DNA from 4 places in the Chryseobacterium sp. D764 genome. Region 2 is predicted to be linked to each of the others. Evidence: riboswitches for the same ligand, from Rfam matches in the RefSeq annotation. Region 2 holds a riboswitch; each other region holds the start of a gene.
The links. A riboswitch is a leader RNA that binds a small molecule or an ion and turns the genes downstream of it on or off. The one in region 2 is predicted to bind cobalamin.
Positions count from the first base shown of each region.

Region 1: another riboswitch for cobalamin. It lies ahead of KYG33_RS09350 (TonB-dependent receptor plug domain-containing protein); the one in region 2 lies ahead of KYG33_RS08700 (acyl-CoA thioesterase).
Region 3: another riboswitch for cobalamin. It lies ahead of KYG33_RS16695 (TonB-dependent receptor plug domain-containing protein); the one in region 2 lies ahead of KYG33_RS08700 (acyl-CoA thioesterase).
Region 4: another riboswitch for cobalamin. It lies ahead of prpB (methylisocitrate lyase); the one in region 2 lies ahead of KYG33_RS08700 (acyl-CoA thioesterase).

Region 1 covers NZ_CP079219.1:2,080,511-2,084,729, forward strand. Annotated here, with positions in the region: gene KYG33_RS09350 (TonB-dependent receptor plug domain-containing protein) at 1-1,640, opposite strand, end outside; cobalamin riboswitch at 1,672-1,849, opposite strand; gene KYG33_RS09355 (T9SS type A sorting domain-containing protein) at 1,976-3,268, opposite strand; gene KYG33_RS09360 (helix-turn-helix domain-containing protein) at 3,441-4,219, shown strand, end outside.
Region 2 covers NZ_CP079219.1:1,936,623-1,940,841, forward strand. Annotated here, with positions in the region: gene KYG33_RS08690 (GEVED domain-containing protein) at 1-760, opposite strand, end outside; gene KYG33_RS08695 (hypothetical protein) at 1,020-1,820, shown strand; cobalamin riboswitch at 1,854-2,034, shown strand; gene KYG33_RS08700 (acyl-CoA thioesterase) at 2,153-2,536, shown strand; gene KYG33_RS08705 (HD domain-containing protein) at 2,594-3,184, opposite strand; gene KYG33_RS08710 (XAC2610-related protein) at 3,186-3,884, opposite strand.
Region 3 covers NZ_CP079219.1:3,685,297-3,689,515, forward strand. Annotated here, with positions in the region: gene KYG33_RS16685 (cytochrome-c peroxidase) at 1-671, shown strand, start outside; gene KYG33_RS16690 (transporter) at 684-1,631, shown strand; cobalamin riboswitch at 1,722-1,907, shown strand; gene KYG33_RS16695 (TonB-dependent receptor plug domain-containing protein) at 2,016-4,049, shown strand; gene KYG33_RS16700 (YncE family protein) at 4,046-4,219, shown strand, end outside.
Region 4 covers NZ_CP079219.1:363,079-367,297, reverse strand. Annotated here, with positions in the region: gene KYG33_RS01550 (bifunctional 2-methylcitrate dehydratase/aconitate hydratase) at 1-67, opposite strand, end outside; gene prpC (2-methylcitrate synthase) at 162-1,316, opposite strand; gene prpB (methylisocitrate lyase) at 1,319-2,215, opposite strand; cobalamin riboswitch at 2,672-2,863, opposite strand; gene KYG33_RS01535 (LytR/AlgR family response regulator transcription factor) at 3,214-3,981, opposite strand; gene KYG33_RS01530 (sensor histidine kinase) at 3,986-4,219, opposite strand, start outside.

The sequences.
Region 1 (4,219 bases), 140 kb from region 2:
CTTGTAGTGTAAGTAACGCCATTCACCAGTCCCTGTGCGAAAAACTTAAAGAAACCGTATTCATAATCTACATTGGCCATTCCTCTGTGCATGGGAACATAAGGTCTTTGCATTTTAGTTTCCTTATCAATAGATTTTGCATAATAGTATCCGGCATTAGCCCGGATTTTATGATTTCCCAATTGTTTGCTGAAAGACAATTGAGATTCCAATCCGTAAGATTCAGATTTATTGACATTAAATGCCTGCCAATACCCCAAAGCAGTAGGCAGCCATACAATAAGATCTGTAATGTTCATATAATAAGGAGACAAAGTAAGTCTGAAATCTCCTACTTTGAACTCATTCACCATATCAAACTGGGTAGACGTTTCCGGTCTCAGATCTTTATTTCCTCCCGGCTCATAATAAATATCATTAAATGACGGATATCTGAAGTTTTTTGACACGTTAACGCTTACATCATACCATTTTGCGGCACTCCATTTTCCAGAGAATGAATACATAAACGGAGACTTCACATCTTCCACAAAATCTTTCTTAAATCCACCCTCAAAACGCAGGTCTTTAGTAGCAAAATACCTCAGCAACCCGGAAACAGAGCCAATATTTCTACTGACACTGGATATTCCGCTCTGATATCCTTCACCTTTATTGATCTGAAATTCTCCGATAAGATTAAAATTCCACTTAGAATTCAGAAAATAATTGAAATCATTTTTAAAGATATAGTTTTTCCCTGTTCCCCCACTTGATTTAGGCTGGTTTAACGAACCGAAATACTGAAAGTTTTCTTCTGTATAGGCCGCTTTAAAAGAGTTGCTGAACTTAGTTTTATTCCAGTCCCAGGAAAGAAGGCTTCTTATACTTTGAGTTTTATATTTTGTTTTTGTTCCCGTTTCTTCATACACAGGATAATGCTGTGAAGAATCGAAAAACTGGCTTTGCCACGAAATTTTATGATCGTTGGTTATTTTATAGGATGCACCTGCATTGAATGTGGTATTATAGTAATTTCCATTTCTGTTGATATACTTCAGATCGCTTACCTCATAATTGTTTTCACTTACAGAATAATTTCCGGAAGCTTTAAAACTGAACTTATCATTGCTGTAAGAACCTTTTACAAAATTATTATAGGTATTAAAGGAAGCCACCTCAGAAAATAAAGAACCATGGAAACCTTTATTAAAATCAAGGGTATTATTCAGGTGAATACTTCCCCCAATGGCACCACTTCCATAGACTACACTTCCACCGCCGGCTTTTATACCGATCTGATCATAGCCAAACAAAGCAATATTATTGATATCTCCCTGTCCTAAAAAACTGGAGTTGATATTAATCCCATTCCATACAAATGCAGTCTGCTGAGCGGTAGTACCCCGGAAAGATGGTGAAGAAACAGCCCCTCGGCCATTTTCTTTGATAAAAACCTGTGACTGAAATCTCAGGAGCTCTGAAAGATTACTGGAGTTTTTCTCGGCCTCTTCTGCCGAAATTATTTTTACGGGATGAAAAAGTTTCACCCTATTCATCTGGTTGTCGAAGACATAAATAGTGTCTATGGTTTTCTCTTGTCCAAAAAGAAAACAGCCATAAGATGAAAAAAGCAGTACTAAAGATCTTTTTATATCCATACTTTTTTACTTTTCCTCCGAAAGCAATATGTTTTTTGATTATAATGTTGGCAGGTCTCCTGACTTTCGCATTCTGCTCCTTCCCGTTTTAGACAGTGGTTGTTTGCAGAAACTTTTATTGCGATTTACAGTTGCGGGGACAGTATGGGAGTTACACCCAATTCCCTTTTCATTCCAAAATACTGGAAACCAAAATTTTTGCAAAGATAGTTTTTTATATGTATTTGCCAAAAAACCGGCTTTTACATCAAAAATTTCAGACTTTTGCAAATAAAAAACAGCCGCTTTCAAAATTGAAAACGGCCATCATCCCACTACTTTACTATTTATATATGTTATTTTTTAATGAATTTATAAGCTTGTTTTTCTCCTTTCACAGAGTATTGCAGAATATAATATCCTTTTGATAAAGATGAAACATCAATTTGTCCTTCCACAGTATTGAATGATTTCACCCTTTGCCCAACCATATTATAGATTTCTGCTTTTTCTATTTTTCCTGTTCCTTTAAAATAAAGCACATCAGTTACAGGATTAGGATAAATGCCAACACTGTTTTTCTCTTTCACGGTATCATTTACTGATAAGAATTCAGAAGTATCCAGATAAAAAGCAACTATTTGACCTGAAGCATTCGTCCCTGATCCGGCAATTTTCTTTCCGTCTTGTGAAATCGCCAGAGGAAGTCCCATCGTTACTCCATTCGTTGCAATTCCTAAGGATACTGCATAATCATTCAGATTAATTCTTCCGGCAGATGCAGTCCAGATAAAACCTTCTCCCGACATTGGAGGTGCTCCAAATGCTCTGTAAAAACCAATAACTCGTGTTCCATCAGCTGAAATTCCTGTAGCTCCTCCTTTGAAATTGAACGAAGCATTAGGATGTGTTATATAAGTCAGCCCGCTTGTAGCATTCCAAACATAAGGATTAGGATTTGCAGATCCTATAATGGTATTTCCGTCAGCCGAAATTCCGCCTGCTTCTCCTACATTATTCCCGTTATTATCTGTAATAAAACTTTCTACTCCATCCTGCCATTTTGCACCGCTTCTTGTTCCGGTTGGCTCATCCTGCCACCCTACAATCACGGTTCCTGCCGCATTGATTGCATTTGCCCTGGAACTGCGTCCGGAAACTATACTTCCCAGGTCAACCATTCCGTTTACGTCATCCCATTTCACAGCATGTGCGTTCGCAGCAGTAAGAAATCCTAACCCTACAATAGTATTTCCGTTAGGTGACATTCCCCATGTAGAACTTACACTGCCGTCCCAACCGGTAGGAACCAGCCCTCCTCTGTTTACCCATGTGGAAGTAGCTACGTCATAAGTTGATATTTCATTAAATCCTGTTGCAGAATTTGTAACAGAAGATGATATTTTGGTTCCATCGTTTGAAACAATCGTTCTCCCTGCGGCTGGATATCCGTTTGATATTGAACCTATCTGTACAAGTCCGCCTGCTGCATTCCATTTATATACTCCTCCTGCACTTGTATGCATACTTACTACTCCATTATCTGAAACTGCACCTACATTATAATTTCCCAGCCCTATTACTGTAAGCTGTGCTGCTGCAAAACTAAATTTCAGAAAAAGACAAGCCGTCAATATTTTTATTGACATTCTGTAAAAATTTTTCATATTTTATTATATTTAGCGTTCCGAATTGGTGAAAACAATATTAATACAATATTTACCCTATCCAAAGAAATAGACTTTCATAATTCGTGAATTTTAAAAGAGTTTAATTTTTAAACAAATAATAATCAATTAGATACAAAACATCATTTTGAATATGGATTTTACCCGAACTATTCAAAAAAGCACAAAAAACAAACTATCAAGACAAAAATTATTTCAAAATAGCAGAAAAATATTACTGTTTATTTTCATTTGCTGTTCTTTTATTACCAGTGGACAGTCAGGTCCGGACTTTAATATTTTGGCAGATAAGGCATTTCTGAAATTGTATCAGAATTCTGACGAATGCATCAGCTATACTCAGGGAATCCTCGTAAGTGATCAGAATACAGAGCATAAAATTGTACTGCAAAACATTATTTCACAGGCTTTTGCTATGAAAGGCGATTACATACAATCTGTGAATATTTTTGCGCAGAAAGAAGATGCCGATCCGAAAAATGAACTTTCTTATTTTATGCAGGTTTTCAGTGATTATAATCTTGCTGACCAATACCAAAATCTGAGTCTGTACAATCAGTCAAAAAGAATTATTACCCATCTTTTATCTGATCAAAAGCTTCTTAAAAGTAATGATGCCACATTACGAATAACCACAGCAAAGCTGTACCAACTGCAAGCTTTGAACTCAGGAATCAATAGAGATTATACTGCAGCATTCAAAAACCTTGATAAAAGTAATCAGTACCTCAGCGATCATAATGAAGAAAACAGAATATTAAAAATGGAAAACAGAATTTTCCGTTCTTCTTATCTCCTAAAACAAAATAGACTTGTTGAATATAAAGCGCTTATAGAAAATATTATTTCTGATCTTGAGCACCAGACCAATCAACCATTTCTTTTAGGTTTAGCTTATGAGAATCTGTCCCA
Region 2 (4,219 bases):
TTGAAACCACTCGCATTACAGTACCACACGTTGTCAGTGTTGCAAAACTTGGAATATTAAATACAGACACAGCCGGAGCTGCCTGAGTAACATTATTGGCAACCATTACTCTTTCACTGGATTCAAAAATGCCGTTAGCATTGAGATCTATCCATGCAGTTACCGTTGTTGTACCTGGAGTTCCGGTCCAGCTATTACTTACCGAAAGTTTATTGCCCACACTTCCTACAAAAAACTTTATTCTACGGCTTACATCGCTTCTGTAATCTGTATAGTTGGATGAGCCGGAGTTGCTGACCATGGGAGCCGTAACCCCTGTGGAGTTTACTGTCACATTGGAAATATGCATCATGCTGGTATCTGTAGAAGCGCTTGCACAGTAATTGATGACTGTTGTAAAAAATATAGGAGTGGACCATGTTCCCGTTATCGTGTTACATATTTTTGCAACTTGTACTTCATAAATTGTACAGGGCTCTAACATACCAATAGTAAACACATTTTGCCCAGACAATCCCGTTGCTATCATCCAGGTGGTACTGCCAGCTTTCCGGTATCTTACATAATTGTTCGGAGTATTTGGGTCGGCAGTCCAGGTAACCGTTGCGGAAGTAAGGCTAACATTTGATACCACAACATCTGTTGGAGCATTTGTATCACAATAAAATAAAGATTTTGATCCTGCTTCTATCTTGTTTTCTGCCTGAAAGCTTGAAATACCCAAAATAAAAGAGAATACATAAAGTAGTCTTTTTGTCATGTTTATTAGTTTTTAAATTCTCCTGAAAAATAGAGCATTTTTTGAAATAATTCTTATAAATATTTCATTTATTGTTATATTTTATCAATACATTTTAAATTACAAGCCAAAAATCACACCTATTATACAAAATAATCCCATAAGATATCTGCATTTTTAATCCATCTGAAACAAATACAAGATTTTAAAGAACTGCAATGGTATAAATTATCTCCTGAAAAGCATTTAATTTATATATTTGGGGGATCAAAAAATTTTCATGATGACTTTCATAAACAAAGCATTCTATTTATCCGCTTTCAGTATTTTATCTATAGCCTTTGTAAAAGGGCAGAATAAAGTTCCTTTCGGAGTTGTAAAAGCTGAAGAAGGATATGCCAATGTACGGGTTCATAAAGACAATTACAGAAAAATTGTAGATAAGATCCGTATGCGTAAAGGAGATGTATTTGTTTATGTAAAACCTGCTCCCGGAGAAACAGAGTGGATCTGGATCAAATATCCTGAAAAACAGGATGAAGACAAACCATTTGTACGTTATGAAACACTGGACAAAGAAGGAATGGTCAATAAAGAACGTATTGCTTATATAGACCAGCTTCCGGCCTATACTCCCTCCAGGTCCAAAAACGGAAAATCACTTATTTTCACAGATAATTCTGATCCAAAAGTTCCTACTGCCCAAAGAAGCAAAGTTGTGATTGATATCTACCCTTCCAATGCCGGCTACCGTAAAAAGGAAAAAGATGCGGAAGGAAAACTTCTTACCATTGATAAAGTAAAACCTTGGGGAATCGGAAATGATCTTCCTGAAGGAATGACTGAGATCAAATCAATCAGAGTACAACAACCCGGAAGAGGTTCTGTCTTTGTAAGAGAAGCCATCAAAAACATGTTCCAGCCTACTATGGATTTTGAGAATATTGGCGTAACATCCCTGGACACCGATAATATTTTCTTATACATGATAAACGGTTCAGGAGAAAACAGATACACCACGCTGTGGACCATCAAGAAAGGAAGAGTAATCAGCCAGATTATTTACCATAATCCGGAATAAATTCATTATTTTTGCACTCGAAAAGTTTTACGCTTATTCATCACAGGAATTGGTTCTGCATCACTGCAGATTAAAAGGGAACCGTGTGAAAATCACGGACTGTCGCGCAACTGTAAGTAACTGAAATCTTTATCAAAGATCCACTGTGCGAGGCATGGGAAGGAGATAAAAGATGTTACAAGTCAGGAGACCTGCCTATTTCTTTAAACAAATAACTTTCGCGATTTGAAGTTGTATTGATCTGATGGATTGTTTCAGGGGGTTCTTTAAGTTCCTGTCATTATTCTGTTGTTTTAATATCGTTTTCATTTCGCTTTAATTAATAATGATATATGACTACAGAAGAAAGAATTGAAGCATCCGAAACCAGAATCTTTAAAGCGGTTTTCCCTAACACAACCAATCATTACGATACCCTTTTTGGTGGTACGGCCATGCAGCTGATGGACGAAGTAGCTTTTATTACAGCCACACGATTTGCCAGAAAAAGAGTGGTAACAGTGAGCAGTGACAAGATCGATTTCAAGAAACCTATTCCAGCCGGAACTATTGTTGAACTGATTGGCAAAGTTTCATACGTAGGAAAAACAAGTATGAAAGTAAATGTTGAGATCTATACCGAGCAGATGTATTCCTATGAAAGAGAAAAAGCCATTGTAGGTGATTTTACTTTTGTAGCGATTGACGAATTCAAGAAACCAATCCAGATACTATAAATGATAAATTTTCGGGCGGCCAAAGGCCGCCCGAAAATTATTCTATTTTCAATAAATTTATTTCACAACTTTTTCAGTTTCCAGGCTTCTGCTCAGCAGCAGTTCAAAGGCTTCTCCCATTTCATCCGATGCTCTGCTGATAGCATTTTCAAGCATATTCCGGATTTGTTTTTCTGTTACTCCGGCTTCCGTCCAGCTTTTTCCTGAAGTATGAGAATTTAAGATAAATGGCATAATTCTGTCGATTCCACAGGCAAAAATAGCATCCGGTGTTTTCTCATCTTCAAACTCAAGCCATAGATTGAAGAACTCTGTACGCAAAGGCTCATCCAGGATACCGAAAATCTTTTGTGCAGATGCTTTCTCTCTGTCAAACTTCCCTACCATTGCTTTTTCATCAAAAATAAAGGTATCCCCAGCTTCTATCTCTACCAAATCGTGAATGGAAAGCATTCTTATCACTCTCAACAGATCAATATCTGCACGGTTTTTAGCATATGGATAAAGAATCTGAGCCAGAATGATGATCTGCCATGAATGTTCCGCAGTATTCTCTCTTCGGGAATCGTCAGCATTATAATTTCTTCGCTGTACATTTTTCAAGGCATCCACTGCCAGGATAAAATCAATCTCTTTCTGAATTTTCATCTTACTTTTCTCTATTATATTGTTCTGAAGGGTACACCTTTGTTTTGGTTACCCACTTATTATTGATCTTTTCTTTAGTGATCACTTTTACGCGGCCTTCTACCGTCATATCTTCTTCTTTTTCAAAGACTTTATCAAGTCCTTTATTGGGAACAACAGCATATTCAGTGGTAAAAATATCACAACAGCCAGATTTTCCATAGGAGATCAGGCGCTTACGTTTCACATCCACATCAAAAATATCAAGAGCACTGGACGCAAGATCCGTAAGTTCTTTACTCTTCACAAATGCCATTCTTGTACTGTTGAATACATAAACGTCATAGGAAGCAGCGCTATAGTTTCCCATATTCCCGTTCCTTACCGCTATATCTTCAGTTCCGTCAAAATTAAAATCATTAATGATTACAGAGTTCTGTTTATTTGTCAGCTGGATCATTTTTCCCAGCCTGGGCTTTTCAGTCTGATCTGTTTCCAACACCAGATTATCCGATGCAAAAGTCTGTACCTTTGTATTTTTATGATCAAACAATTCTACAGTTCCTTTGCCGCTGCACCGGTCATCATAGCAATTTTCTACCTGGATGATTGCATCATAATTCTTTGATGCATTTTTAACCTCAAACTGATATTGTCCGAAACATGCAGGCCCCAGTAAAACAAAAGCCGGTAAATGTTTATACTTATTGAATAAATTCATGGTAATAGTAAGTGATTTAGGTGTTTTTTTCCTAACAAAAATACGAATCATAATACCGATCTCAAAATTCCGGCCTTATTATCTGTAAGGATCTGAAACATTTTAACAGCCTTTAAATAAAAGAGTGTTCAGTAATAAGAAGCTATTTCCCGCTATACGCTCATACTCCTCGCTCCGTACCTGAACCCAAGCCGCTGTGAGGTAACCGCTGCTATCGGGGCTATATCTTGGGTAATGAGCAATAATTAATGAATGATAACTTTTTTTCTCTTTATTTCTTTCATTTTCATTTAAAATTTAAACATTTTTTGATCAAATTCATTCTTATCAAAATT
Region 3 (4,219 bases), 1.7 Mb from region 2:
GTGTTATTCATAACCTCAATGAACAACCGATAAGCCCTATTACAGATGTCAATGAGATGGACAGTTCTATACCGGAAGCCATTTCAAAAATAAAAGATGATCAGAAATATAAAAAACTTTTCAGGGAAGCGTACGGAGATGAAACCATTACCGGAGAAAGAATTCTAAAAGCACTGTCACAGTTTATGGCTTCTTTAATTTCTGCAGATTCAAAATATGACAGGTTCAGGCAGGGAAAAGAGCAGTTTACTTCTACAGAATCTCAGGGAATGGCTTTGTTCGGACAGAAATGTGCCTCTTGCCATAGCGGAGAATTATTTACCGATGAAAGCTTCCGTAATACAGGAATGTATTATAACACCGAGTTCAAAGATGCAGGGCGTTACAGAGTTACTCTTAATCAGGTAGACTGGATGAAATTCCGTGTTCCAAGTTTGAGAAACGTAGAATATACAGCACCTTATATGCATGACGGAAGGTTTTACACATTAGATGCTGTACTCAATTTCTATTCAGAACAGGTGGAAGATAATGCGAATCTTGATCCTCAGCTGAAACAGAATGGTCATACAGGAATAGCCATGAATAGTCAGGAAAAACAGTCGATTATTGCTTTCCTGAAAACATTGTCCGACAAAAGTTTTATATCCAATCCAAAATTTGCAGAATAAATTATAGAAAACATGAAGAAGATTATAGCAATACTATGTTTAATGGTATTTAGCCTGAGCCAGGCAAATCTGGTTAGAGACAGTATGTATATTGCTCAGAATGGCTTTAGCAGAATTGATTTTGATGATGACTGTGATGCATGCGGTTGTGCGGCCGGTAACGGATCATCCGGTTTTGAATCTTTGCTGAATCCACAGTTTATCGGAATCAAATATTTTGCACAGCATTACAAAGCAAAAGAAAATTTATTTGTAAAAGATCTTACACAGGATCAGTATTTTAATACCTTACAGCTTTGGGGAAAAATTCCATTGACTAAAAAACTAAGTGTATATGCAAGTCTGCCATTTCATTTTCATGAAAAAAGGACTATGCAGGGAGATATCAAAATCAACGGAATCGGAGATCTGAACCTGATGGGAATCTATCAGCTAATGAGCTCTAAAGATAATTTCCATCACGTGAGCGGAGGTTTGGGCGTGAAAATTCCTTTGGGAAAGTTTGATGAAAAAGGAGCATCCGGAGTCAATCCGAGTTTTCAGTTGGGAACAGGAAGCTGGGATTATCAGGCGGCTTTGAATTATAAATTTCAAAAGAATAAAGTAGCTGTATTGGTCAATACAGACTATACAATCAAAACGGAAAATAAGAAGAATTACCATTTCGGAAACCAGTGGAACTACGCTGCAACAGGATTTTATCAGGTTGCAGGAAATGAAAAATCTATCTTTTCTGTAAAAACCGGAGTGCAGGGAGAAGTGTATGCTCAGAACAAGCAGTTTGATGAAGCCCTGCCCAATACAGCCGGAAGTGCATTGTATGGGAAGATTGGGTTTGAAGCCTCTTATAAAAAACTGAGCCTGGGAAGTGAACTCATGCTTCCTATGTATACCCATTTGGCTGGTGGTGATATTGAAGCAAAATCCAGATTTAGTATTTTCCTGAATATCGGAATTTAAATAAAACCCCTTTTTAATCATGTTAAAGCTCCTTCGGGAGCTTTAATTGTTTATGAATCATGATTTTAATTGGGGGTTAGGAATAATTTTTTATCTTTGCCGAAATTTGGTGAGCCCTAAAAAGCTCTTAAAAGGGAATCCGGTGAAAATCCGGAACAGACCCGCTGCTGTAAGCTCCGCACCAAGATTTTTGAAGAATATATCCACTGTTTTTTAATGGGAAGGATTTCAAAAATGGAGTAAGTCAGAAGACCTGCCAGAAAATAATCGTTTGACGCTTTCGTGGAATAAAGCTTAGGACATCAATGATTCTGTGCAGTGACAGCTGTGCTTTGTCGTTGTATTCTTATATCCATTAGCGTCTTCATTATCCTAAATGAGCTAATGGCGGCAAAACTAATTACTTCTGCAATTCATAAAGCTGTTTTCACAATACTGGTGTTAACATCTCACCTTTTGTCTTCTCAAACCAAGAAAAAAGACAGTGTTCAGGAAGAATCAATCAAAGGGATCAACCTTTACAAGAAAAACTTCAAAGAAATTCTTCCGGCACAAACCCTGCAGGGCGAGCAGCTGGAAAGACTGAACAGTCATTCTGTAGCAGATGCTCTTCGGTATTTTTCCGGTGTTCAGATCAAAGACTATGGAGGGATTGGCGGATTGAAAACCATTAATGTCCGAAGCCTCGGAAGTCAGCATGTAGGCGTTTTCTATGATGGAATTCAACTGGGAAATGCACAGAACGGACTGGTAGATCTGGGAAGATATTCTTTGGATGATCTGGAAGAAATATCATTGTATAACGGGCAGAAAAGCGAGATTTTTCAGCCGGCAAAAGATTTCGGTTCTTCGGGATCTATCTATTTACAGCCTAAAACGCCTGTATTTAAAGGAATAAAGAAAACCAATCTTGTGATAAGAGCAAAAAGTGCCTCCATAGACCTTTTTAATCCGTCATTCCGATTGGAACAGAAAATTTCAGACAGAACTTCTGCCAGCTTCAGTGGAGAATTTCTGCAAAGTGATGGGATTTACAGATTTCGGTATGCCAAGAAATATCCTGATGGACAGCAGGCTTATGATACAATTGCAAAGAGGCAGGACTCAGATATCAAAGCGAAACGTTTTGAAACTTCGTTAAACGGAACTTTAAATAACGGAAGCTGGAATGTAAGAGGCTATGGTTATATTTCAGACCGTGGAATGCCGGCTCCTATTGTGAATGGCCGTTTTGGAGGAAGAGGAGCAAGACTTTCTGATGAAAATTATTTCGTGCAGGCCAATCTTCGGAAAAAACTGTTTCCCAGATTTGAAACTCAGCTGAAAGCAAAGTTTGCCTACGATTACACTCATTTTATGGATACTGTTCGCTCGCAGTCTATTATTCATACCGATAACACCTATATCCAACGAGAGCTCTATCTTTCCTCATCCAATATCTATTCTATCACATCCAATTGGGATGTCAGTCTGAGCGGGGATTTTCAGTACAATAATCTGGATGCCAATCTGGATAACTTTTCTTATCCTACACGTTACACTACATTGGTTGCATTGGCAACAACGTATCAGTGGAACAGATTCAAGATCCTGGGCAGCCTTTTAGGAACTTTTACTTTTGAAGAAGTAAGAAAAAATAAAAGACCCGGAGACAGCAGAGAATGGACCCCAGCTGTATTTATGAGCTACCAGCCTGAAATAATTCCTGAACTTACTTTAAGAGCTTTCTATAAAAGGATTTTCCGACTGCCAACCTTCAATGATCTGTATTACACTAATATCGGAAATACTTACCTGAAGCCGGAATTTACCAATCAGTATGATGTAGGATTTACGTATCAGAAGAATTATAAAAACCGATTCTTTACATCCTTTTATGCTAAAGTAGACGGTTATTACAACAAAGTACAGGATAAGATTGTTGCAGCCCCTAACGGAAGTATGTTCCGCTGGCTGATGATGAACCTTGGACGGGTTGAAATCATAGGTGCTGACGTGAATGTTCAGGCAGAAATGCAGTTAGGAAAAGTAAAACTGAGACCCTTGCTTTCCTACACTTACCAAAGTGCAAGAGATATGACAGATCCGGAGGATACATTCTACCGAAATCAGATTCCTTACACACCATGGCATAGTGGCTCCTTCACCCTGATGGCGGACTATAAAGACTGGAGTTTCAATTACAGTGCGATGTATGTAGGAGAAAGGTATGATGTGAACCAGGACAACATTCAATACAATTATGTACAGCCTTGGTATACCCATGATCTGTCTGTTCAGAAAAAATTCAACTGGGCGAATCATCAATTTAAAGTAAGCCTTGAGATGAATAATATTTTCAACCAATATTATGATGTAGTGATCAATTATCCGATGCCGGGCAGAAACTTTAAACTTATTCTAAACTTTACCTTATGAGAAAACTAAACTTTTACTTTTTATTTCTTGTCTTAGCTTTTCTTAGTTCATGCCGTACGGATGATATTATTGTCCGCCAGGAAGTGGTAGAGGGACTTCCATCAGAAAATACAGCAATCAAAGGTTTCTACATGCTGAATGAAGGAAATATGGGAAGCAACAAATGTACC
Region 4 (4,219 bases), 1.6 Mb from region 2:
CATAGTCTGCAATGTCTGTTAATACCTGATCGGGTTGTGGTCTTTCGTTTGAGATGTGTGAACTCATTTTTTATTATTGAAAAATTTTAATTAATTAAAAGTTAAGAGTGGAAAATTGAAAATGAATTATTGTTTTTTCATTTCCGACATTCTATTTTCCATTATTTCCGGTCGTTGATGGACACAAATTCTTTGTTTTCAGGCCCTGTATAATTGGCACTTGGACGGATAATCTTTCCATCCTGTCTCTGTTCTATAATATGAGCACTCCATCCGGTCACTCTTGAAATGACAAATAACGGAGTAAACATCAGAGTAGGCACTCCCATCAGATGGTAAGAAACAGCGGAGAACCAATCCAGATTCGGGAACATTTTCTTTTCTTCCCACATGATCGTTTCCAATCTTTCAGCAATATTATACAGCAGCATATCTCCTGCTTCTTCAGAAAGTTCTTTCGCCACTTTTTTAATCACGACGTTTCTCGGATCTGAAATGGTATACACCGGGTGTCCAAAGCCAATAATCACTTCTTTGTTCACAATACGCTTGCGAATATCGCTTTCTGCTTCATCAGGAGAATTGTAGCGGCTTTGGATTTCAAAAGCAACTTCATTTGCCCCACCATGTTTAGGTCCTCTCAAAGCACCAATTGCTCCGGTAATTGCAGAGTAAATATCAGATCCTGTTCCGGCAATCACACGGCTGGTAAATGTTGAGGCATTAAATTCATGTTCTGCATAGAGGTTTAACGAGATTTCCATTGCTTTTACCCAGGAATCTGCAGGTTTTTTCCCATGCAGCAGGTGAAGGAAATGCCCTCCTATTGTATCATCATCGGTTTCTACGTCAATTTCTTTTCCATTATGGGTATAATGATACCAATATAACAGACCTGAGCTGAAAGATGCCAGTAATTTGTCTGCAATATCTCTTGCTCCCGCCATATTATGATCATCTTTTTCCGGCTGAATACTTCCGATAGCAGAAACCATGGAACGCATGACATCCATGGGATGAGCCGCTGCAGGAATACTCTTAAGAATATTTCTCACAGAATGAGGTAGCCCTCTCAAAGATTTTAGTTTGGCTTTATAGTTTTTCAATTGTGCTCCGGTTGGCAGCTGGCCGTAGATCAAAAGATAAGCTACTTCTTCAAACTGTGCTTTCTCTGCCAGATCCAGAATATCATATCCTCTGTAATGGAGATCGTTTCCACTTTTTCCGACACTGCAAAGAGCCGTATTACCTGCTGCTACCCCTGAAAGCGCAACGCTTTTTTTAGGTTTAAATGTGGGTTCACTGTTAGTTGACATTATCAATTATTTTGTTTAAAAAGGTTGTCTAATTTTTGTTCGTAGTCATAGTATCCGATGCTTTGATAGAGTTCTTCCCTGGTTTGCATAGTATCCAATACATTGATCTGTGTTCCGTCTTTACGAAGGTGTTCATATACATTTTGAGCGGCTTTATTGGCAGCACGGAAAGCAGAAAGCGGATAAAGGATCAGTCCCACGCCTGCATTTTTTAATTCTTCCACCGTGTACATTCTGATCATCCCGAATTCGGTAATATTAGCCAGCACTGGAACTCCTGCGGCTTCAACAAACTTGTGATAAAAGCTTAAGTCAGGAACGGCTTCTGCAAAAATAAAATCTGCTCCAGCTTCTTTATAAGCTGCTGCTCTTTCCAATGTTTTTTCCAATCCTTCATTAGCAAATGCATCGGTACGGGCACCAATTACAAAATTTTCATCGGTACGGGCATCTACCGCTGCTTTCACTCTGTCTACCATTTCTTCTTTGGTTACCACTTCTTTTCCCGGGCGGTGTCCACAGCGTTTTGCCCCTACCTGGTCTTCAATATGGAGGGCCGCAGCTCCAGCTTTAATCAGTGACTTTACAGTTCTTGCCACATTGAATGCTGAAGGTCCGAATCCGGTATCAACATCTACCATGAGCGGTACATCACAAACATTCGTGATACGCTGAACATCAATCAATACATCTTCCAGCGTGGTAATTCCTAGATCCGGAATCCCTAGAGAACCCGCGGCAACACCTCCTCCTGAAAGATAAATTGCATTAAAACCTGCCTGCTGTGCTAACAATGCATGATTGGCATTGATGGTGCCAACAATCTGAAGGGGACTTTCTTTTCGCATGGCCTCCCGAAATTTCATACCGGGAGACTTCAAACTTTCACTTGTAGTCATTATAATATTTATTGTTTAGTTGAAATTTGTTTTACAGAAAACCATGAACAGGCATCACAATAGCTACCGGCATTGCATGATATGTTAAAAAGGAAATCAAAAAATAACTGATTTGTTTTAATCGATTTTTGTAATCCGGAATTCAGAGCCATTATCTCCGTGCCAATCTGTTTATTTCCAAGTCTGCTGCTGTATGAATAATCGAAATCGAATGGATACATTTTTTTAACTTTTTATATTGATTAAATCCTCATAAAAAGTTCCTGATAAACTTCACAATGCCTGTGAGAAAGAAAAATATGGAAAAGGAAAAATACGATGAATACACGATAATGAAAGAGCATACCACTCCACTACTTATCTGCATCATAAAAATAACACGAGCTGACAAAATATATTGATCCCACTGTTATCCATATCGTATCATACCTGACTATAAGCTTCAGACCGCGAAAGCATCGTCAATTCGAAATAGGCAGGTCTCCTGACTTGTAACAGTTTTTATCGCCCTTCCCATATAACGAGGTATACAGTGGACCTTTTTTGATAAAAACCTTGATGTTACTTACAGTTGCGCGACAGTTCGTGATTTGCACACGATTCCCTTTTAAGACACAGCTAAGTGTAACCAGTTTCGGTTGATAAAGAAGATGTTAAGAACTCCTTGGTGGTAAATATAGGTATTTTATAAAAACATGAAAGATATTTTATGCAAACAATAATTATTTAATCATAATCCATTGATTATGTTATTATTAAAAATACATTCTTCACCCAACAGACATTATAATTTAGATTATCCTGCCCATTTTTTGTTACAAAATCCACAAGATATGTCGTGAAAAAATCAGACAAGTTCAAAGAAACTGTCTACTTGTTATTGTTTTTCATTCTGGAATTGAAGCGTTTTTTAAAACTTTTTTTTTAGCGATAATGGATGCTCATTTTCTGGCTTCAAATGATCTTTTTTATATCATTTTCAGTCAAAAATTTAATCTTTATTCTTCAATCCATTTTCTGAAAGCAGAGGTATTACTCTGGCTTGTGATAAGGTGGATTTTATGTCCTTTTATCTGGATAGACTGTGTATTTCTGTTGTAACGCTCTATCCTTTCAATATGTATTTTCTGAACGATTTCACTTCGGTTAATTCTGAAAAAATCCGAAGGACTAAGCTGATTTTCAATTTCTTTTAGTGTAGATTCATTAAGCAGATGTTTTTTTCCTGCAGTATCAAAAGCAAAGACAATTCCCTCTTCTGCTTCAAAGAAAGTGATCTCTTCAGTATTTACAAAATAAGTTCCCTGATGTGAGGAGACCGTAAATCTTTTTTTATATTTTTTCTCTGGATGACTGTTATTGAGCATTTGCTGAAGTTTTATCAGGACATCATTCTGTTCTGATGCAGAAGTTCTTAATAAAAGAAATTTACCCCATGCTTTTTGGAAACGTTCCTGTGAAAATGGTTTTAAAAGATATTCTATACCATTACTTTCAAAGGCATTCATCCAATACTGATCGTAAGCGGTTGTGAAAATTATCGGGCTTGAAATGTTCACCTGACTGTAGATTTCAAAGGCATTTCCATCCAATAATTCTATATCAGAAAAGATCAGGTCTACTGTTGAATTTTTAAAAAAAGTAACGGCTTCTTCTACGGTATCAATCTCTGCAACGATCTCAACCGGTTCTTCCAATTCGCTGATAAAACGTTTTAATTTGTTTCTGGCAGGAATTTCGTCTTCGATAATTATAACTTTTATCATATTTTTATACTGGAATTATAGGAAGTGTTACTGAAAATCCGGTTTCTGTTTTTAATATTTCTACCTGTCGGTCGGTTAATAACGTATATTGTTCTTTAAGATTGTTCAACGCTCTTCCAGACGTTTTTTTACTGTTACGCTTCGGTATAACATTATTTGAAACGGTTATTGTCTGATCCAGATTTATGGTGACTACAACTGGATTTGTAAGCGTTCCAAGATTATGCTGAACTGCATT